DNA from 4 places in the Ornithinicoccus sp. genome. Region 4 is predicted to be linked to each of the others. Evidence: predicted binding sites of a transcription regulator. Region 4 holds the regulator's gene; each other region holds the start of a gene.

Region 1 (5,562 bases), 960 kb from region 4:
GAGATCCACGCGTAGTGGTCGGTCTTGGACCACCCGGCCTCGGCAAACTTGCCGGCCAGGAAGGCGGCCAGTTCCTGCGCGCCGATCCGCGGGTCGCTCGGGTCGTGCTCGGTCTGCTGGTCGGTCAGCGTCTCCTGGATCCGGTCCCGGATCGCCGTGAACTCCCGGTCCGCCAGCTCCAACAGGCCCGCCGCCAGCGTGAATCGTCGGTTGAGGTCCGGGGCGTGCTCCTCGGGCAGATGGCCCTTGTAGCGGATGTCGTGCTCGAACTCGGCCCAGGCATGCTGCAGGATCGTGCGGACCTGCAGCGACAGACTGCGGCCCCGGAGCGGCTCCTCGCCCGGCGAGAGATCGGTCGTGGAGTCCGGCGACACCAGGATGTGCCGGCTCGCGTAGCCCCACTGGCCCTCCGCCGCGGTCTCCCGGCCCATGTCCCGGTCGTCCAGCACCGTCAGTTCGGCGGAGACCAGTTCCGCCACCGCCGCGACGTCCGCCGCCAGGTAGGTGATCACGCGCACCCCCATCTGGTCGGTGATCTCTCGGAGCGGGTCCTGATAGAGCGGGCGGCCGTCCTTCTGCCGCACCGCCTTGCCGGCAAACGAAGCCACACTCTTGGTGCGGCCCGTGATGCTCAGGTAGTTGATCCCCGCGTCGTCCAACAGGCGGGTGACCAGACCCACGAACCCCTCGGTCGTCCGGGACAGCTCCGCGTGTTGGGCGGCGTACTCCCGGACCGCATGGCGCACGATGTCGTCGCTCACCCGGTGTGGTGCCATGGGCACAGCCTGCCTCACATCGGCTGCCCGCGCCCCCAGGCACGCCTGTGCCCCGGCCCCCACAGGGGTCCGGGTCGGCGTTCTCCGGTCGAGGGTTGGGTCAGGCTGTTGCGGGCGCCACCCCGAGATCTCGCGGCGGTCGATAGCGGCGGTTGCGGGCCCACGCGGTCTGCCCGGGCTTGCGGAACTCCGGTATCCCGTCCTCGGGATGGAACCGGATCTGCCAGTGCTCCTCGTGCACCAGATGGTGGTGGAACGCGCAGAGCATCACACCCTGATCCAGGTTCGTCGGGCCGCCCTCGGACCAGGGGTCCCCTGCGTGGTGCAGCTCGCACCAGCCCGGGGGCCGATCGCACCCCGGCATGGCGCATCCCATGTCTCGCTGCCCGATCGCGATCCGCTGGTGCCGGCTGAACAGGCGGCGTAGCGCGCCGTGGTCGAGCGGCAAGGAACTCCCGTTGAAGACCTGCGGCAGGATCTGCTGGTTGCAGGCGAGCCGACGGATCTCCCCGGCGGTCAGCCGCACGCCCGTGGTCGTCGTGCCACACCCGATCCCCGAGGCCAGCTTCTCCTGCGACAGGGAGACGGCCACCACGGCGGCCGAGCCCCCGGAGCGCGCGAAGCCCTCCATCGGGGTGTGCTCGATCAGCGTGCAGAGCGCCTGCCCCAGCTTCTGCGGGTAGGTCCGCGTGTCGGGGACGAGGTCCGCTGCCCTGATGCTGGAGGACGCGGTCGCGCCCTCGCCCTCGGCCGAGGCGGCACCGCCCCCGCTGACACCGCCCCCACCGACACCCGCGCCGAACGCCCCCGTCGCGTTCCCCACGCCGTTGCTCGCTCCCTCGGGGCTCCCGGCTCCACCGAGCTGCGCCTCCTCGGCGGCGCGCAGGTGGGCACGCCTGGGGGAGGCGACGGCGTCCAGCATCGTCTTCAGCATCTCGCCGTGCAGCGCCGGGATCGTGAAGCCACCCCTGTAGGTGCCCTCGCCGGTCTCTTTCATCCAGAACTCGGTCGCCGCCCGGGCCGCCCGCTCGCGCCTGCGCACGGTCTCTTCCTCGTCCGCGTCGGCCTGCTCCCGGGTGGGACGGAATGCCTCGGTGATCCGGTCGCCGCGTGCCCGCAGGTCTCGCAGGCTCAGCGACGGCGCCTCCGCGAGCAGTGTGGTCTCGGCGGCTTCGCGCTCCTGGTCGCTGACGTCCTTGGGCAGCCCACCCAGGATCCGGGCGATGATGCCGGCCTGGGCCTGCGTGATCTTCCCCGCAGCGAAGGCCTCCTCGGTGGCGCTGGCCTTGGCCCGCTCCAGGTTGTCGCCCAGCCGGACCAGGTCGTCGCCGTCCCTCCGGTTCCCGCCGAAGTCGTCGCCCAACATCGCCCCGGTGGAGGTGGCTCCGCTCTTCTTCGCTGCGCCGGCTGCGTCCAGCGCTCGGGCAGCGGCCATCCGGTGCGCCGACACCTGCTCGGAGACACGTGCCAGTCGGGAGTACAGGGACCTGATCACCGGGGCCTCCAGCCCACCCCACGCGTTGCGGGGCACGGAGCTCACGGCGGACTCCAGGTGCGTGAGCATCTCCTCGACAGGGTGCGGCACGGGCTCGTGCACGGCGTGTAGTGGCAGGGCGGAGGCGCCATGTGGCGCCGGGTCGGCAGCGGGGGTGCTCCCCGACAACGATTCCTGATCCCACAACTCCTGCGGCTGTACCGCCATAACCCCACACCTCCCTCGGCATCCCGCCTGCCTGGTCCGGAAGTGCTCCCCAACACCCGTACCGGAACTTTGTCCTAATCTAGCGTGCCGACTCCGCTTCGTCAATACGTTCGACAAGAAAATTTGTGCGAATCTTCTGCGGGGGCGATCGAGGGCGCTGACCTGCGGTGATCACAGCAGCGCGCCACCCGGGCTACGCCGACCACTACGGCTACGCCGATCATCCCGACTACGCGCTCGGCAGGAGCCCCGCGCGGCGCAGTTCCAGCGACGCCAGGGCGGCAACCACCTCGGGGTCACCGGCACGCCAACCCCCGGCCGGATCCGTGCCGACCGTGGCGAGCCGGCGGGGGGACTGGCGCACCAGGGCCCGCAGCGCGAGGAGCTCCTGCTCACCGGCGACACCACGGGCCCGGGCGAGCGCCGTCATCCGCCGGGCGCCGAGGATGCGCACGACCAGGTAGAGACCGCCGACAATCAGGATGGGCAGCGAGGCGACCGCGACGGACAGCAGCCAGGCAAGGCTGGTGACACCCTCGTCGAGTCGCTGGCCGGCGGTGACGAGCCGGTCGCCGGCGCCAGCCGCCCCGATCAGGGGCGCTTCCAGACGGCTCCCGACCAACGGCACTTCCACAGCGCTGGCGGCGACCTCCTGTAGGCGGTCCGACCAGGTGGTTCCGGCGTCCTGCAACGGCTCGGCGGGCGCAGCCAACTGCCGCACCACACCGAAGACGCCCCGGCCCACCAACACCCACGCGACGACCCAGGCGAGCAGGAGCAGATCCCCGGCCACCTGACGGCTACGACGGGCGGGGGTCTCGGCATACCACTTCATCGGGTCCTCCTCGTGGGCGTTCCCCGGCCTGCCTCGGCCGGTTTGTCGGTCACGGGATCCACAATGACCCCATGGCGACCCAGACCGCTACGCCGACGCCCCGCCAGAGCGCACTGGCGCGGGCCGCGCGCGGCTGGATCGACCACCTCCGCGTCGAGCGGGGCGTGTCCCAGCACACCCAGCAGGCCTACTCCCGCGACCTGCGCCGCTACATCGCCTTTCTGGAGGCCCGCGACGTGCGGCGGCCCGAGGACATCGCGGAGGCCCACGTCACGCAGTTCCTCGCCCACCTGCGGGAGGGCAGTGAGGACCACCCCCCGCTCGCGGCGTCATCCGCGGCCCGGGCCCTGGTCGCCGTGCGGGGGTGGCACCGCTTCCTCGCCGTGGAGGGCGACACCCCAGCCGACCCGGCCCGCGAGGTGGCTCCGCCGGTGCCGACGCGCCGCCTGCCGAAGGCGATCTCGCTGGAGCAGGTGGAGGCACTGCTGGACGCCGCGTCGGTGGGCGACACCCCGGCCTCGCTGCGCGACCGCGCCCTGCTGGAGGTCCTCTACGGCTGTGGTGCCCGGGTGAGCGAGGCGATCGGGCTGGACGTGGACGACGTGGCGGCGGGTGGCGCGGCGGACGACGGCCTGGTACGGCTGTTCGGCAAGGGCAACAAGGAGCGCGTGGTGCCGCTCGGGCGCTACGCCCAGGAGGCACTCGAGGCCTGGCTGGTCCGGGGCCGCCCGTCGTTCGCTGCCCGTGGGCGGGGGAGCCCTGCCGTCTTCCTCAACCAACGTGGCGGTCGGCTGTCGCGCCAGAGCGCTTGGACCATCATCCAGGCAGCGGCTGACCGGGCCGGCCTGACCGGGCACCTCAGTCCGCATACGCTCCGCCACTCCTTCGCCACCCACCTCCTCGACGGGGGCGCCGACGTCAGGGTCGTCCAGGAGTTGTTGGGGCACGCCTCGGTGACTACGACCCAGATCTACACGCTGGTGACGGCACGGCACCTCCGGGAGGTCTACGCCCAGGCGCACCCGCGGGCCCAGTGACCACGATCGTCCCCGTGGTCCGTATGCCGTGGGACGGCGATGTATGCCGTGGGGCGGCGATGTGAGTATGCCGCGGGTCGGCGACGAGCAGTCGCGCGCGCCCAACGTTGGTCCGGCCCGGCGAGTCCGGTTAGGGTCGACCTGATCGGCGGGATGCCGACCACAACAGGTGAGGGCGGAGTGAGCGTGACATCCGAGGCGACGACGCAGGACGCGGCCAGCGCGGGCGGCGGCAAGCAGCACGACCGGCTTCCGGGGACCGAGACGGTCGGGTCCGGCCAGGTCGGCCCGACGGGTCGGCCGATGCCTGACTTCCCGGTGCCCGAGCCCCTGAACGGGCACGGCCCCGCACGGGTCATCGCCATGTGCAACCAGAAGGGTGGCGTCGGCAAGACGACGACCACCATCAATCTGGGTGCCGCCCTCACCGAGTACGGCCGGCGCGTGCTCCTCGTCGACTTCGACCCCCAGGGAGCCCTGTCGGTCGGTCTCGGCGTGCGGACCCACGAGTTGGACCACACCGTCTACAACCTGCTGGTCGAGCGCGGTCACGACGTCCGCGACCTGATCCAGACCACCCGCGTGGACGGGTTGGACCTGCTACCCGCCAATATCGACCTGTCGGCCGCCGAGGTGCAGCTGGTGGGCGAGGTGGCCCGGGAGATGGTGCTGTCGCGGGTGCTGCGACCGGTGCTCGACGACTACGACGTGGTCCTCATCGACTGCCAGCCCTCGTTGGGGCTGCTCACCGTCAACGCGCTGACCTGCGCCCACGGTGTCATCGTGCCGCTGGAGACCGAGTTTTTCGCGATGCGTGGGGTTGCGTTGCTCATCGACACGATCGACAAGATCACCGAGCGGCTGAACCCGCGCCTGCAGATCGACGGCATCCTCGCCACGATGTTCGACAGCCGGACGCTGCACTCCAAGGAGGTCGTGCGCAGCGTCGTCGACCACTTCCAGGACACCGTGTTCCACACCGTCATCAGCCGCACCGTGAAGTTCCCCGACGCGACGCTGGCTGCCGAGCCCATCACCTCCTACGCCAGCACGCACAGCGGGGCCGAGGCCTACCGCCAGCTGGCCCGCGAGCTCATCGCTCGCGGCGGCGCCCCCTGACCTTGTCGCAGACCCAGTCGGGCCCGCCCGACCTGGCGGACACCCCAGGCCCGGTCAGTCCGGAGGGACCGGCCGACGCGGAGGATTTGGCGG
Region 2 (5,562 bases), 280 kb from region 4:
TCGTCGAGGTCCAGCACCACCCCGTCGACCCGCTCCACCTCGGCCACCGCGTGCGCCATCGCCGACTGCATCCGGACCCCGAGCACGTCGAGCTTGAGCAGCCCGAGGTCCTCCACGTCGTCCTTGTCGAACTGGCTCATCGGGAAGCCCAGCCAGCTCGCCTCGACCGGGGTGCGGTCCAGCAGCGTGGTGTTGGACAGGATCACCCCGCAGGGGTGCACCGCAATGTGCCGCGGCAGCCCGTCCAGCCCCTCGACCAGCTCGAACAGCAACTGCATCCGGGGGGCGTCGAATCCGTGCCGCCGCAGCTCGGGCAGGTCCCGGATCGCCGAGCGGGCGTCGCGCGCCCGGATGTGCGGGAACGCCTTGGCGATGACGTCGATCTCCCCCGGCGGCATCCCCAGCGTGGCTGCGACGTCCCGGATGGCGTGCCGCACCCGGTAGGTCTCCATCATCGACACGCAGGTCACCCGCTCGGAGCCGAACCGCTCCAGGATCCGCTCGTAGATCTCGGTGCGCCGGGCGGACTCCACGTCGACGTCGATGTCGGGCAGCTGGGCCCGCAACGGGGAGCAGAACCGCTCCATCAGCAGGTCGTGTCGCATCGGGTCGACCCCGCTGATCCCGAGCAGGTAGTTGACCAGGCTGCCCGCCCCGGAACCACGCGCGGCGACGCGCACCCCCATGTCCCGGATCAGGTCGCACACCTGCGCCACGGTGAGGAAGTAGGTGGGGTAGCCCAGTCCCGCGATCACGCCCAGCTCGTCCTCCAACCGGGCGTGCACCAGATCCAGGTATGCCGTGGGCCGGCCCGGATACCGCTCGTGCACTGCTGCCCTGGTCCGCTGGGTGAGCACCTGCTGCGCCCCGCCGATACCGGTGACGCCCAGCACCTCGGGCTCGGGCAGATGGACCTCGCCGATCCCCAGGTCACTGCGAGCCTGCTGCACGCAGTCGGCCGCCAGGTGCGCGGTCTCGCCCAGCAGCCTGCCCGCGTCACCGGCCGGGCCGACGGCGTCGGCCAGCCGACCCGCCAGGGCCACCATGTGACCGGTCCCGGCCAGGTGGCCGGCGGTGCTGACGCGATCCAGGTGCCGCTCGTCCAGGGCGACCATCCTCCGGGCCGCGTCGAGCACGTCGACGATCCTGGCCTGGTCGGCGGTGGCGTGCCGGGCCGCGGTCGTCAGGACCGCCGGCAGGCCGTGCTCCAGCGCCAGCCCCCACATCCGGGCAGCGTGGGCCAGGCTGGCCGGGCTCCCCGCCGGACCGTCGTGGCAGACCACCTCGATGACGACCGCCCCGGCGGGGAGCCGGTGGGTCCAGGCCCGCAGCAGTTCAGCGGCCCGGGCGCTCCTGCGGTGGCGGACCGCCCGGCCGACGTCGGAGTCCGGGCCGAGCAGCACCACCACCGGGGCGACCCCGTCCACCGGCGCGGCAGCCCGGGCCAACAGTTCCGGCGTAGTCCGCGGGCTACCCCGCTCCCCGGCCAGATGGGTGTGCGTGACCAGCCGGCACAACCGGGACCAGCCGACGCCGGGCGCGAGGCCTCCGTGCTGTCCCCGGGCCAGCACCGTGACCCGCGGGTGCTGGTCGTCGACCAGGGCACCACCCTTGACGGGCTGGGCCCGTCCGGGACGTGGCACCCCTACGGCATTCGGCAGCCCCACGGCGCCCGGCGATCCCAGCGCCAGGTCCACCCCGAGCACCGCGGACACCCCGGCCCGCTCGCACGCCTGCACGAACCGGACCGCCCCGTAGGTGCCGTCCCGGTCGGTGAGCGCCAGGGTGGACTGCCCCAGCTGCACCGCACGCTCCACCAGTGCCTCCGGCGTCGAGGCGCCGTAGCGCATCGAGAAGCTCGAGGCCACGTGCAGGTGGGCGAAGTCAAGGTCGGTCGTGGTCACGGGCGGGGCCTCAGCGGGTCGTCGGTGCCAACTCGCCGGGCAGTGGTGCTGCCAGCGGCAGGTGCAGTGCGGCGCGGACCAACTCCAGGAAGGTCTCGGCCTGGCGCACCAGGTCGTCGGCCTCCCGGGGGTTGACGCCGGTCATGGACCGCTCCAGGGAGAGCCGGCGCCGCCCGGTGCCCGCGAAGAACACTGCCCACTCGCCCAGCTCGGGCGCCACCGTGGGCAGCACCTCCCAGACACTGCGTGGGCGGGCCCGGCCCGTGGGAGCGCTGCGGGCAGCCAGCAGGGCCGCCGCAGCGCGCAACGCCGCCAGGTGCGCCTCGGTGTATCGCTCGGCGGCCGACCTGCTGTGGCAGGCCTGCACCAGCCCGCCCCGGGAGCGCTCCAACAGGTCCAGCACCGTCGCCGCCGGGGCCGTGGCCGTCGGGGCTGCGACCGCCCCGCTCGTCGCAGCCGTGTTCGTCGCAGCCCTGCTCGTCGCAGCCCCGTTCGTCGCAGCCCTGCTCGTCGTCGTCATCGTCGTCGTGGTCATCGTCCTCTCCTCTTCTCTCGTCTCACGTCGCTCAGTCAGCCACCCGGAGCAGCCGCCACTGCTCGTCCTTGGCCAGGTCGTAGACACCGGTGCCGAGCAGTCGTCCGGCACTGGCCTCCACCCGCCACACGTCCTGCTCCAGCTCGGGCGGCCCTTCGTTCCTTGCGCTCTCGTCCCCGGCACTTTCGGACCAGGCCTCCCGCCACCAGGGCAGCCGCTGGGTCCAGTGCCCCAGCACGGCCCGGACTACATGCAGTCGGCCGCGCCAGATGAAGGCCGTCGGCACCGTCCCGAACTGCTCCACCGCCCCTTCCAGCGGACCGACCAGCGGCTCCCCCAGACGCACCTCGACCGGCTCGGTGTAGCGACGGCTCATCCTGACCTCCCGATCTTTTATTCCGACCTGTGTTCGATAGAACGAATGTACGACAAAGGACCGACAGTGTGTCAACCCCCGTCCCCTCCTGTGGACAACTCCACGCGAGAGCGCGCCACCACGACACCATCGGACACCACGGCACCGACAGTGCGGCACCACCAGTGCGGCACCACCAGTGCGGCACAGCACGGCGGCACCGGTCCGGGCCACGGAGGGGATGGCCCGGCCCGGCGCCCCACAGCCCGATGCCGCTCCCGGCCCGGGACCACGTAGGCTCGGTCCCGTCGGCACCACCCGTGCCCCGACCAGGAGGAGCCCGTGCCCCACCCCGCCCCGTCGGGTGCCGCGCTGCGCGATCGCGTGCAGGCCGCCCTCGATACCGAGATCGCCCACCAGCGGTCCGTGCTGGCCGAACTCGGCGAGCCGATGGGTTCCCTCGTCGACGCCGTCGCCGGTCTGCTGTCCGGCGGCAAGAGGCTGCGCGCCGCCTTCCTCTACTGGGGCTACCGGGCCGCCGGGGGCGCGGACTCCGAGGCGCTGGTCCGCGCCGCCGCCTCCATGGAGATGTTCCAGGCCGCAGCGCTGCTGCACGACGACGTGATGGACGACTCCGACCTGCGCCGGGGGCGACCGACTGCCCACCGCGCCTTCGCCGAACGGCACGCCGGGGCAGGCTGGGCCGGAGACTCCGCCCGGTTCGGCGAGGCAGGCGCCATCCTGGCCGGCAACCTGTGCCTGACCTGGTGCGACCGGATGTTTGCCGGGTCCGGCCTCCCCGCGGAGCAACTGGCCGGCGCGCGGCCCGAGTTCGACGACATGCGGACCCAGCTGATGGGCGGTCAGTTCCTCGACGTGCTGGAGTCGGTCCGCGACTGGGACGGACTCACCTACCCCGAGCGGGTCGAGCAGTGCCGCCGGGTCATCCACTACAAGAGCGGCAACTACTCCGTGCGCCAGCCCCTGCTCATCGGAGCGTATGCCGCGGGCTGGGACGAGTGCGCCGCCGCGGGCCTGAGCGAGTACGGCAGGGCCCTCGGTGAGGCGTTCCAACTGCGCGACGACGTCCTCGGCGTCTTCGGCGACCCCGAGGAGACCGGCAAGCCCGCCGGCGACGACCTACGTGAGGGCAAGCGCACCGTGCTCATCGCCCACGCGCTGGAGCACGCGGAGCCGGCGGACGCCACGACCCTGCTCGCCACCCTGGGCAACCCCGACCTGGACGCGGCACGGGTGCAGGAGGCACGCGACATCCTGGTCCGCAGCGGCGCCGTCGAACTCACCGAACAGATGATCACCGCGGGTGCCACGCGTGCCACCGAGGCGCTGCACGGCATACCGGATCTGGCGCTGAGCAACCGCTCGGCCCTGGACGACCTCGTCGCCGCCTGCACCTCCCGCGCGACCTGAGCCTCCCGCGCGACCTGAGCCTTCCGCGCCGCGGTCAGCGCAGGAACAGCGCCCGGAGCCGGGTGGTGGTGAACCAGACGCCGACCACGGTCATCACCAGGAAGTACAGGGCGTGTCCGGCGGTGGGCCAGGAGACGAAGCCGAAGGCCAGGTGCCGCATCAGTTCCACCCCGTGCCACAACGGCATCGCCTTGATGAACCACTGCAGCGGGTCCGGGAACACCTCGATCGGGTAGAGCGTCGCCGAGAACAGGAACATCGGCAGCATCACGAAGTTGACGACATCCATCTGCTGGAACGACTTCAGGTAGGACGTCACCGCCATCCCGAAGCTGGCGAAGCCGAGCGCGATGAGCAGCGCCACCGGGATCATCAACACCGCATAGGGCGAGGTGACCAGGCCCATCAGCACCATCACGCCCATGAACCCGCACGCGTAGAGGAACCCGCGGAAGAGCGCCATGAAGATCTCGCCGAGGGCCACGTCCATCGGCCCCAGTGAGGTCTGCAGCATCGCCTCGTAGAGACGGGCGAAGCGCAGCTTGAAGAAGACGTTCCAGGTGGAGTCGTAGATGGCGCCGTTCATCGCCGAGGTGGCCAGCAGTGCCGGGGCGATGTATGCCGTGTACGGCACCTGGGTGCCACCGGGGCCGGCTACCTCCCCCACCAGGGCCCCCAGCCCGAGGCCCATCGCCAACAGGTAGAGCACCGGCTCGAAGAAGCCGGACACCAGGATCATCCAGTTCTGGCGGGCAATGACGCGGAAGCCGCGCTCGATCACCGCACGGGCGTTGCGGCCGTAGAGGCCGGCGAGGACGCGGGGTTGGCTGCTCATCTCAGCTCCCGAGCCGGTTCGTGTAGACCCGCCGCGCCCAGACCAGGCCGGCACACGTCATACCGGTGAGCACGAGCACGTGCAGGACGGTGAGCCAGACCGGTTCGCTCGCGCCGTAGGTGACCAGGCGGGCCAGCTCGGTGCCGTGCCAGACCGGGGAGATCCAGCCGATCCACTGCAGGTAGACCGGCATGGTTCCCAGCGGGAAGAAGGTGCCGGCGAACAGGAACATCGGCATGATCACGAACCGCTGGATGAAGGCGAACTGGTAGCCCTCGTCCCGCAGCGTGGCCGCGTACGCCTGGAGCAGGGCACCGAACGCCGCCGCCGAGAGCACGGCGATCGGGACGACCAACAGGGAGGGCAGCCAGCCGCGGGGCACGGCGTCGAAGGCCACCAGGAAGCCCCAGAAGATCAGGGCCTGCACCACGAAGCGCAGCATCACCCCGGCGAACTGGCCGACCGCGATCTGGGCGGGGGTCACCGGGGTCGCGTGCGGCCC
Region 3 (5,562 bases), 130 kb from region 4:
CAGCGCCACGATCTGCGACCAGTCGGTGTCGCGCGCGTCCCGGGCATCGGTGTGCACGGCATTGATCGCCGCGAGGATCTGGTAGCGCCCCGGAGCCTCCCCGATGGCCAGGCGCTCGCGGACCAACCGGTGACCCTCGGCCACGAGATCGGCGTCCCAGGCCCCCCGGTCCTGCTCGGTCAACGTCACCAGCTCCCCGCTCGAGGAGACCCGAGCCGGGCGGCGCGCCTCGGTGAGGAGCATCAGCGCCAACAGTCCGCAGACCTCCCCGTCCCCGGGCAGCATCGCGCGGAGCAGCCGGGCCAGCCGGACGGCCTCGGAGGTCAGGTCGTGCCGAATCGGCTCGGTATCCGGCCCGGTGGCCAGGTAGCCCTCGTTGAACACGAGGTACAGCACCGCCAGGACGCCGGAGACCCGCGCCGGCAGGTCCTCGGCGCGGGGCACGCGGTAGGGGATCCCCGCGCTGCGGATCTTGGCCTTCGCCCGGGTGATCCGCTGCCCCACGGTGGTGTCCTGCACCAGGAAGGCCCGCGCGATCTCGGACACCGTGAGCCCACCGACCATCCGCAGGGTCAGGGCTACCCGGGCCTCCATGGACAGGGCCGGGTGGCAGCAGGTGAAAACCAGTCGGAGCCGGTCGTCCTCGATGGCACCCACCCGCGGTGCCGGCCCCTCGGCATACATCCACTGCGCCTCCCGTTGCTTCTCCTCACGTTTGCCCTCGCGCCGTAGGCGGTCGATCGCCTTGCGTTTGGCGGTGGTGGTCAGCCAGGCGCCCGGGTTCGGGGGTATGCCGTCAGTCGGCCACCGCTCGACCGCGCCGGCGAACGCCTCTGCCGCCGCGTCCTCGGCCAGGTCGAGGTCGCCGAAGCGTCTGGCGAGGCCGGCCACCACCCGCGCCCACTCCTCGTGGTGGGCCCGGGTGATCGCCTCGCGGACGTCCTCGCTCACAGGAACGGGCGCACCTCGACCTTCCGGTGGCAGGCTCGTGACCCCTCGGCCGCCAGGGCGAGGGCGACGTCGAGGTCCGGGGCCTCGACGACCCAGAGTCCGCCAAGGTGCTCCTTGGACTCCAGGAAGGGGCCGTCGGTCACGACTGCCCGTCCCTCCCGGTTGTCGACCACGGTCGCGGCGGCCGGGGCGGCCAGCCCGCCGGCGTAGACCCAGTGGCCGTCCTGGCGCAACCGCGCGTTGAAGGCGTTGATGGCCGCGGCCTCCGTCGGCGTTGCCGAGCCGCCCTCCACCGCCCGGGTGCCGTCGGTGAACTCCTCGATCACGGTGAACAGGTACTGCATCGGACAATCATCTCCTGCGCTCCGGCCGCACGCTCTCCGTGCGGCTCACCAGGACCACGAACGGCAGCGCTCCGATCCGACACCACTCTCCATCCCGTGCCCTGCCTTGCCCTTTTGCGGCCGCTGACCAGGGGTGTCCTCGAAATGAGGACACGACCCCGCCAGTGACTCAGGGGGCTCCACCCGGGCGACCTTCCTCCTCTGGCCTCCTCTGGGTCCCCCGGCCGGCTCCGGGCCTTCCCCTGCGCCGAGCCCCTGCTCCCGATTCCCACGAGCTGACCTGCGATGTCCTCGAAATCGCGGACACGACCCCGCCAGTGGACTCAGGGGTTCCACGGGCCTCTCCACCCGGTCGACCGGGCCCGGCGTCGTCGTCCCGTGCGGAGCTTCTCCACCCGGTCGCCGGGCTTCGTCGTCCGGTCACGCGGCCTCGTCCCGTCGCGCGGGCCGCGTCCCGATCACCAGCCCCCACCTAGTCCGCCTGGTGCCTCTGCCGGGTCCCGATCCGGGGTGTCCCCATTGTGAGGACATCGCAGGTCAGGACGGCGATTGGCGAGGCAAGGCCGCCCCGCTCATGGGCTCAACCAGCCGACACTGTCGTACGTCTGTCCTACGCTGGAACCAGTTGATCGCAACGAGGGGGTCAGGCACATGGAGTCATACGTCATCTATCACGCGGAGGACGAGAGCCCGCCGCCGACGGAGGAGCGGGAGCCGGAGGTCAGCACCGATGAGGTGCTCGTGGAGGCGACCCAGGTCGTCGTGGAACGGCTGATCGAAGCCGGCGTCACCAAGGAGATCGCGAATGCGCTGCACCTGGTCGTGCACGTCGTAGGGCGCCAGCTCCACGACTTCGACGGCCGCGCGCACAGCGACACCGTGGAGGCGGTCCAGTGCCTCCACGGCTGGCTCGACGGGGTGGCCGCCACCGCCACTCGAGGGTTGCACCGGGCCATGGCCGAGAGGTTCAAGCCAGCGGTCCCAGAGGAGGACATGACCAAGGCCGAGCAACGGCGCTGGCGCCGCGACGTGCGCAAGGCCACCCGCACCGAGCTCGAGACCACGACGGGCAAGGGTGCCCGCGCATCAGGCCAGTTGGTCGACCTCGCCACCGCGCCCCCGCTGCTCCGGGAGGCCATCGCTGAGGCCCTGGCCGACGGCGGGGCCGACTCCTACCGGGCCTGGCGGGTGCTGGATGCCACCGACATGTTTCCGGACGCCGACCGCGCCGCGATCGCGCGCGCGGTCCTCCCGCGACGTTCGGACGGGACGCGGAGGTCGCTGTCCTCCTTCAACAAGTCGCTGCAGCGCGCCGTCCAGAAGCAACTCAGCGCCGCACCGCACCTGGCCCGCAAGCGCGACCAACGCGCCCTGGAGAAGCGCGACTCCACGTCCCGCGTGCAGGACGACGGCACCGGCCAGGTCCGCACCACCGGGGCGATCGAACGCGTCGTCGCCGCCCACGCGCGCATCGACACCATCGCCCGGGCCGCCAAACGGTGTGGCGACGACCCCCGCACCCTGGCGCAGTTGCGCTCGGACGTGGCACTCGACCTGTTGCAGTTCGGCACCATCCCGCCCGTGGTGGAGGAATCCTCCGACGAGGGCGCGCAGGGCGGCCCGACGCTGCGCTACCGCGACCTCGGGGAGCTGCCACCGGCCCACGTCGACGTGGTGGTCTCGCTGGAGACCCTGCTCGGACTGAGCCACGGCATCGGCGACCTCCCGGGCCTGAGCAGCATCAGCGCAGCCCGAGCGCGGGAAGCCGCCATGACCGCGGGATCGGTGTGGCGCCGGCTCGTCGTCGATCCCCTCGACGGGCATGCGGTGGAGAAGTCCAGCCACGCCTACCAGCCCACCGCGAGGGTGCGGGAGCAGACGACGGCGCGCGACGGCACCTGCCGGTTCCCCGGCTGCCAGCGCCCGGCCACCCAGACGCAGGGGGATCACGCGATCCCCTGGACGCCGGACAGCGACATCCCGCTCACCGGCGCGTGGAACATCCAGCGTCTCTGCGAGTTCCACCACGACGCCAAGACGCGGGCACTCTGGGCCGCCGTCATGACTGCCGAGGGCGAGGTCCGGTGGACGAGCCCCACCGGCCGGGCGTACACCACCCGACCGCAGGACTGGGCCGCTGCCACGGCCGCAGCAACCGACGGCACGGATGGTGGCTACCGGTGGTTCCGCGATCAGCTCGACCGGCTGATCCGCGGCGAGGACAACGACCTGGAGCGCGAGGACCTCGACGTCGCCATCGACTCCATCGCCAGCCCGGACGGGCAGCGCGTGGAGCAGGGCTCCCTCATCGAGAGCCAGTTGGCCTCGGTCGTCACCGACTGGTGGGCGAGCACGAGAGCGGCGCTGGAGGGCATCGAGATCTGGCACCGGACGAAGGGCGGGGCCAGCCGTCGCGGACTGGCCCCGCGCGAGTCGACGCCCACGGTCAGCATCGTGGACTTCGGTCACGACCTGGCGATGGAGTGGGACCCGGAGGGGAAGGTCGGGGCGTGAGCCGGGGTGCCGGACCTGTCCTCGCGGTGAGGACAGCCCTGGTCAGAGGCCCAGTTTCTGCCGGGACACCTCCCGCATCTCCACCTTGCGGACCTTGCCGGTCACGGTGATCGGGAACTCCTCGACGACCATGACGTAGCGCGGGATCTTATAGTGCGCCAACTTGCCGGTGGCGAACTCCCGGACCGCCTCGGCGGTCAGGGGTTCGGCTCCCTCCTTCAGCTGGATCCAGGCGCAGAGTTCCTCGCCGTACTTCTCGTCGGGGACGCCGACCACCTGGACGTCCTGCACGTCGGGGTGACCGTAGAGGAACTCCTCGATCTCCCGGGGGTAGATGTTCTCCCCGCCGCGGATCACCATGTCCTTGCTGCGCCCGACGATGGTGCAGTAGCCGTCCTCCCGCATGACCGCGAGGTCTCCGGTGTGCATCCAACCGTCGGCATCGAGCACCTCCGCGGTCTTCTCCTGGTCCTCCCAGTAGCCCAGCATCACCGAGTAGCCGCGGGTGCAGAACTCCCCGGTCTCCCCGCGGGGCACGGTCTCCCCCGAGACCGGGTCGATCAGCTTGATCTCAAGGTTCGGGTGGACCCGCCCGATCGTCTCGGTGCGGCGTTCCAGGTCATCGTCGACCCGCGTCTGGGTGCTCACCGGCGACGTCTCGGTCATCCCGTAGCAGATGGACACCTCCGACATGTGCATCACGTCCACGCACTTCTTCATCACCTCGACGGGGCACGGCGACCCCGCCATGATCCCGGTGCGCAGCGTCGATAGGTCGTGCTCCTGGAAGGTCGGATGGTGCTGCATCGCGATGAACATGGTGGGCACGCCGTACAACCCCGTGCACCTCTCCTCGGCAACCGTCCGCAGGGTCCGCTCCGCCTCAAACCCGGGCCCGGGGATGACCATGGTCGTGCCGTGGGTGGTGCACCCGATGTTGGCCATCACCATCCCGAAGCAGTGGTAGAACGGCACCGGGATGCAGAGCCGGTCCTCCTCGGTGAAGTTGATCAGCTCGGTGACGAAGTAGCCGTTGTTCAGGATGTTGCGGTGGCTGAGCGTCGCACCCTTGGGCCGGCCTGTGGTGCCGGAGGTGTATTGGATGTTGATCGGATCGGCGGGATCCAGGGTGGACATCCGCTCGGCGACGGCGTCCGTATGCAGTTCCTCGCCCTCGGCGACGAGCCCCGCCCAGTCGTCGGTGTCCACGTAGACGACCCGCTCCAGGCCCGGACACTCTGCGGCGGTCTCCTCGACCATCGCCCGGTAGTCGCTGCTCTTGAAACTGCTCGCCGACAACAGCATCCGCATCCCGCTCTGGTTGACGGCGTAGGCGAACTCGTGGGTCCGGTAGGAGGGGTTGACGTTGACGAGGACGGCCCCCACCTTGGCGGTGGCGTACTGGGTGAGGGTCCACTCCGCACAGTTGGGCGCCCAGATGCCGATCCGGTCCCCGGCCTCGACACCGGCGGCGATCAGGCCGCGCGCGAGCGCGTCGACGTCGCGGTTCAGCTCGGTCCACGTCCACCGTCGGCCGCTCTCGACCTCGACGAGGGCTTCCCGATCCGGGTGGGCGGCGACGGTGCGCTCGAAGTTCGCACCGATCGTCTCCTCCAGGAGTGGACGGCTCTCTCCGGCGGCGTGCGACTCCATCTCGGCTCCTCTGGTCCGACGCGACTCACTGCTGCTGTGGCCCAGCCTGCCACCCTCAGCGCCCGGCCGTCAGCCCTCAGCAGCGAGGCATCAGCAGTCC
Region 4 (5,562 bases):
AGGTCGGCTACGGCGTCACCTGGCTGTTCGCCGACGCCCGCAGCATCGGGCCGCGCGGCCGGATCGGTGACCACCGGCTCGGCTACGCGGCGCCGCCGCCCGGCCTGCGGGTGGTCGACGCGGCCAGCGCCTCCCTGGCCTACCCACCCATCTTTGAGCCGCTCGTGCTGGACGGGTCCGGGCTGGGGCTGGTCGGTGGGGTGCCCGACGCCGATGAGGACTCGAGCGTCCACGACGCGATCGGTGGCCGCATCGAGCTGGCAGACGGGGGTGTGGTCGACAACCTGGCGATCGAGCAGGTGTGGGCCGACCACGAGGCGGTGCTCGTCAGCGATGGCGGCGCGGTCTTCCGCGGGAGGGGCCCGGGGTCGGTGTTCGGGCAGCTCTGGCACCTGCTGTCCATCGCCTCCTCCGGTGGCCACACCACGCGGTTGCGCTGGTTGCGGGCCAGCTTCTCCCAGGGGCTGGTGGAGGGAGCGACCTGGTCGATGGAGGCCTCGAACGCCGTCGCCCCCGCTGTCCCGGAGCACCGTCCCGGCGCCGGCGGCCCGCTCTACCCCCCGGACACGGTCGCCGTGATCAACCGGGTGCGGACCGACCTGGACGCCTTCGACCCCGCCGAGCAGATGGTGCTGGAACGCCACGGCTACCTGGTCGCCGACGACTCGCTGCGCCGTCACGCACCGCAGCTCGTGCCCCGCCTGGTGCCGCTGCGCCCACCCCACGACGCCGTCGGGGACCCCGACTGGGTCACCGAACTGCTGGCCGGGTCCGACCGGGTCCGACCCTGGGGCCGGGCCACCCTGGAGACCGCGGCCAGGTGACTGCCCGCCCGCGGGCGGATCGGCATACGGTGGACCGGTGGACCCCTCCCTCGCCCTGCCGCCGCGGACCGAGGTCGACGAGGCGGCGTATGCCGAGTTGCGGCGCACGGTGGCGGCCGGCCGTGTCGTGGTGCTCGCCGGGGCGGGCATGTCGACGGCCTCGGGGATCCCCGACTACCGCGGGCCCGACGGTCAGCGCCGGGTGCAACCGATGCAGTACGCCGAGTTCCTGGCGTCCACCGAGAACCGGCGCCGTTACTGGGCCCGGAGCTTCGCGGGGTGGCGACGCTTCGCGGCGGCCGGACCCAACGCCGCCCACCGGGCCCTCGCGGCGCTGGAGACGGCTGGCCTGGTGTCGGGGGTGATCACCCAGAACGTCGACGGTCTGCACCAGCAGGCCGGCTCCCGCAACGTCCTGGAGCTGCACGGGAACCTGGCCCGGGTGATCTGCCTGTCCTGTGACGAGGCCTACGACCGGGAGGTCGTGCACGAGTGGCTGGCCCTGGCGAACCCGGGGTTCACGGCCGACGCGGGGCAGGTGCGACCGGACGGTGACGTGGTGCTGCCCGAAGGCGCGGTGGCGCGTTTCCGGCTAGCGCACTGCGTGGTGTGTGGCTCGGACCGGCTGAAGCCGGACGTGGTGTTCTTCGGCGGGTCGGTCGCCAAACCGCTGGTGGAGCGGGCCTTCGAGATGGTCGAGCAGGCGGGGGCGCTGCTGGTCGCGGGGTCCTCCCTACAGGTGATGAGCGGATACCGGTTCGTGCGGCGTGCCGCCCGGCTCGACATGCCCGTGATCTTGCTGACACGTGGTGCCACCCGTGCCGAGGCCGAGGCCACGATCAGGCTCGATGCGCTCCTGGGCGACGTGCTGCCCCGCCTCGTCGACGACCTCGGGTGAGGGAGTGCGCGACGGCGTGACCGCGCCACGGTGGTCCCGGTCGCGCCGGCGCCGGGGGAGGGCTACCGTCGGAGACAGGGACCGGGACGTCCCCGCTCCCTTTCGCCCGGAGGTGCGCGATGAGCATGACGCAGGAGCAGCTATCGGGGGCGGCCGGCCAGCCAGTGTTCGACTTGGACCGGCGCCCGGCGGGCCACTTGGTGGAGGTCTTCCTCGACTCCGGTGACGGGCACCCCGCATGGGCGCTCATCCGGCACGGTGAAGGGGTCCGGGTCGTGCCGTTGTATGGCGCGGTCCAGCACGAGGACGGGCTTCTGGTGCCCTACTCCGGGGAGGCGATCGAGTACGGCCCGACGCTGACCGAGGACCCCGACGCGGTGCAGGCCACGCCGGACGCGTGGCTGACCTACTACGGGCTGCGCGGGGCGGTGGGGGCCGACCCGGAGCTTGACGTCCCCGCCGAGCAGGAGCACCTGGCGCGCGGTCTCTCCGGCTACTCCTCGGACCGTCCCGCGGCGCACGCTGCCTCCTATGCCGGCGGGCACCACCCTGGAGCCCAGCATCTGCAGCGCATGGGTTTGTACCCCGGGTGAGGGGGTCCGCAGAGATGACGGTGCCGCCCGCCGAAGGGGTTGGAGGGGTCGGCGGGCGGCACCGGTCTGTGCCGCGACACAGCACCGCCCGTCCGGGCGGCTGGCGCGGGTGTCCTCAGATGCGGCGTAGCACCGCCGTGACCTTGCCCAGGATCACGGCGTGGTCGCCGTCGATCGGGTCGTAGGCCTCGTTGTGCGGCATGAGCCAGACCTTGCCGTCCTTGCGGCGCAGGGTCTTGACGGTGGCCTCGTCGTCGAGGAGCGCGGCCACGATGTCGCCGTTGTCGGCATCCTGCTGCCGCTGCACCACGACCCAGTCACCGTGGCAGATCGCGGCGTCCACCATGGAGTCGCCGACGACGTTGAGCAGGAAGACCTCGCCGTCCCCGACGAGTTGCTTGGGCAGCGGGAAGATGTCCTCGACCGCCTCCTCTGCCAGGATCGGCCCGCCGGCGGCGATCCGGCCCACGAGCGGCACGTACTGGGCCTCCGGGCGGGCATCGCCGATGCCGGTCTCGTCAGCGAACCCTGACGGGACCGCAGCCTCGTCGTGGTCGGCGGCCACGCCGCCTCCTGCGGACCTGCGGTAGCCGGTGCTCTGCCCGTCAGCCCCGGGCAGCACGATCTCGATCGCCCGCGGCCGGTTCGGGTCCCGGCGCAGGTAGCCCTTGCGTTCCAGCATCTTGAGTTGGTGTGCCACCGAGGAGGGGGAGGTGAGCCCGACGACCTCGCCGATCTCGCGCAGGCTGGGGGGATAGCCCCGCGTGTCGACCGACTCGCGGATCATGTCCAGCACCCTGCGCTGCCGCACGGTCAGCTCCGGGCGGCTTGCGTCACGGTCCGGGAACTCGTGGATCTTGGCCATTGTCTTCTCCTACCCCTCGTGCCTATTCCTGCTGGTCAGACGCTCTGTCGGTGGCGTCTGTTGTGCTGTGCCTCATGAACAAGCGTACGACCAAGACCCGCCGTGGGCAAACATCTGTTCGACGCGGCGTGTCGACAGGAGTCGTACGACTGTGCTACACATGGGACAGACGTTCTATCGCACGCGTGTTCGCGACGATCGGGACGACCGACGAAAGGGAGAGCCAATGAGCGCAGCACCGGTACTGCACGACCTGGACGACGCACCCGCGCAGCGGGGCAGCCGGGGCGGTCGCGGGCACCTGCGGCTGGTCCGCCCGGGCGAGCCGGCTCCGGTCCAGGCCCACCCGGCGACGCCCGCCCGGTTGCGGGTGGTGGGTGAGGACGCGAGGACCACGGCCCCGCGCCGGGCGCGCGCCCGCATCACGCGACGGGGCCGCCTCGTCGTGACCGGCACCGTCTCCCTGTTGGTGGCCGTCTCGGTGGCGGCCCTGGTCGCCACGATGGCGCCCGCGGGGGCGTCGAGCTCGGAGACCGTGGTCGTGCAGCCGGGGCAGACCCTGTCCCAGATCGCGGCCACCGAGTTGCCGGAGCTGCCCCTGGACGCGGCGATCGTGCAGATCCAGTTGGCCAACGAGATGAACACGTTGCACGTGCAGGCGGGCCAGACCCTGGAGATCCCCGGCAACTGAGCAGCAGGCGACGATCCCCGCGGGCTGGAGGGGAGCCCTCAGTTCTCGGGGGTGCGCCCGTCTTCCTCGGGGGAGGGCTCGCTGTCCGCGGAGGACTCGCTGTCTTCGGCCATGACGGCATCCCACAGGGCGCCCATCTGGTCGACGGGTAGGTAGAAGCCGCTGATGTTGGAGTCGAACATCAGCCCCGCGATGTCGGCGGAGCGGTACGCGGCCGCCGAGTCGACGACCTCACCGGGCGGCAGGGCGATGGCGGCCAGGTCCTCGCCCTCGGCGATCATCTGCTGCTGTACGGCAAAATGCCGAGCGCGGGCGGCGTCGGTGAAGGCCAGCAGCACCAGCTGACCGTCGACCTCCGCGGCGGCAGGTGACTCCAGCCCCTCCTCACCGACCGCGATGAACCACCAGTGCGGCAGGTGCATGGTCACGCGCCACAGGGCGGCCATGCCGACCCTGTCGTCCGGACCCTGGACCTGCGCGACGAGACGGTCGATCTCCGACTCCCCGGGCGTCGGCTCGCCGGTCGCCGGGAGCACCGGGTCGGAGGGCGCACGGTCGTCGTGCTGTGGTTCGTGAGGGTCACTCATGCCTCCACCTCACCACAAAACCGGGGTGCATACCGCATTGTCGACCGGGATCAGACCCCGTCTGCCGCGGTCAGGACCGGTCCGTGGCCCTGGAGGGCAAGCACCGTTTCGTCGGCGCTGACGGTGACGCGTTCGCCGCGGACCGACAGGTCCACCGGCTCTCCCGACTCCACCTGGAGGGCGATCTCCTCCTGTCGCACGGTGACCCGCAGCCGGGACCCGTGCCAGGACATCGGCCAGGACAGTTCGCTCCAGTCCGCCGGCAGCCGGGGGTCGAGCGTGAGCTCGCCGTGGTGGTCCCGCATGCCGCCGAATCCGCCGACCAGGGCGCTCCACACGCCACCGGTGGAGGCCACGTGGACCCCGTCGGTGGTGTTGCCGTGCCGGTCACTGAGGTCGACGAACAGACCCGCGTAGAAGTAGCGCAGCGCCAGATCGGCGTGGCCCACCTCGGCGGCGACGATGGACTGCACGACCGCGGACAGCGTCGAGTCACCCGTGGTGATCGGGTCGTAGTACTCGAAGTTGGCCCGCTTCTCCTCGGCAGAGAAGTCCTGCCCCGACAGGTACATCGCCAGCACCACGTCGGCCTGCTTGAGCACCTGGAACCGGTAGATGACCAGGGGGTGGTAGTGCAGCAGCAGGGGCCGCTTGTCCGCCGGCGTGGTCTCCAGGTCCCAGACCTCGCGCTCCAGGAAGTGCGTGTCCTGGGGATGCACCCCGACCGCCGCGTCGTAGGGGATGAACATGCCCTCGGCGGCGGCCTGCCAGGCCTCGACCTCGTGGGGCTGCAGCCCGAGCCGGGCCACCGCGCGGGCGTGCCCGGCCGGGTCGGTAGCGGCCAGCTCGGTGATCGCCGACACGGCACGGTCCAGGTTGTGGCGGGCCATCACGTTGGTGAACAGGTTGTCGTTCACCACGGTGGTGTATTCGTCCGGGCCGGTGACACCGTGGATGTGGAAGGCCTTGTCCCCGTTGCCCTGCCAGAACCCCAGGTCGGCCCACAGCCGGGCCGTCTCCACCAGGATGTCCAGGCCCTCGTTGAGCAGGAAACCCCGGTCGCCGGTCGCTCGGACGTACTTGTCGAGGGCAAAGGCGATATCG

The links. Region 4 encodes LexA, which represses DNA repair genes until DNA is damaged. Its sites were predicted from a motif close to TCGAACANNTGTTCGA; they were not measured.
Region 1: AC1QRC_RS13010 (HNH endonuclease signature motif containing protein) is a predicted target of LexA. The motif match lies at 2,594-2,609, and genes of this name have one in related genera.
Region 2: AC1QRC_RS09630 (DUF6504 family protein) is a predicted target of LexA. The motif match lies at 2,853-2,868, and genes of this name have one in related genera.
Region 3: AC1QRC_RS08935 (HNH endonuclease signature motif containing protein) is a predicted target of LexA. The motif match lies at 1,893-1,908, and genes of this name have one in related genera.

Annotation. Positions count from the first base shown of each region.
Region 1 covers NZ_CM169976.1:2,604,035-2,609,596, reverse strand. The annotation lists gene AC1QRC_RS13015 (GTP pyrophosphokinase) at 1-776, opposite strand, end outside; gene AC1QRC_RS13010 (HNH endonuclease signature motif containing protein) at 877-2,373, opposite strand; gene AC1QRC_RS13005 (hypothetical protein) at 2,708-3,313, opposite strand; gene xerD (site-specific tyrosine recombinase XerD) at 3,385-4,350, shown strand; gene AC1QRC_RS12995 (ParA family protein) at 4,654-5,469, shown strand; gene AC1QRC_RS12990 (segregation and condensation protein A) at 5,556-5,562, shown strand, end outside.
Region 2 covers NZ_CM169976.1:1,920,508-1,926,069, reverse strand. The annotation lists gene AC1QRC_RS09640 (DNA polymerase III subunit alpha) at 1-1,904, opposite strand, end outside; gene AC1QRC_RS09635 (SAV_6107 family HEPN domain-containing protein) at 1,915-2,439, opposite strand; gene AC1QRC_RS09630 (DUF6504 family protein) at 2,471-2,815, opposite strand; gene AC1QRC_RS09625 (polyprenyl synthetase family protein) at 3,137-4,225, shown strand; gene AC1QRC_RS09620 (ABC transporter permease) at 4,260-5,060, opposite strand; gene AC1QRC_RS09615 (ABC transporter permease) at 5,062-5,562, opposite strand, start outside.
Region 3 covers NZ_CM169976.1:1,769,887-1,775,448, reverse strand. The annotation lists gene AC1QRC_RS08945 (RNA polymerase sigma factor) at 1-951, opposite strand, end outside; gene AC1QRC_RS08940 (YciI family protein) at 948-1,295, opposite strand; gene AC1QRC_RS08935 (HNH endonuclease signature motif containing protein) at 1,947-3,809, shown strand; gene AC1QRC_RS08930 (AMP-binding protein) at 3,852-5,462, opposite strand.
Region 4 covers NZ_CM169976.1:1,644,260-1,649,821, forward strand. The annotation lists gene AC1QRC_RS08340 (patatin-like phospholipase family protein) at 1-824, shown strand, start outside; gene AC1QRC_RS08345 (NAD-dependent protein deacetylase) at 862-1,722, shown strand; gene AC1QRC_RS08350 (hypothetical protein) at 1,842-2,315, shown strand; gene lexA (transcriptional repressor LexA) at 2,431-3,180, opposite strand; gene AC1QRC_RS08360 (LysM peptidoglycan-binding domain-containing protein) at 3,407-3,871, shown strand; gene AC1QRC_RS08365 (hypothetical protein) at 3,910-4,458, opposite strand; gene AC1QRC_RS08370 (glycoside hydrolase family 65 protein) at 4,509-5,562, opposite strand, start outside.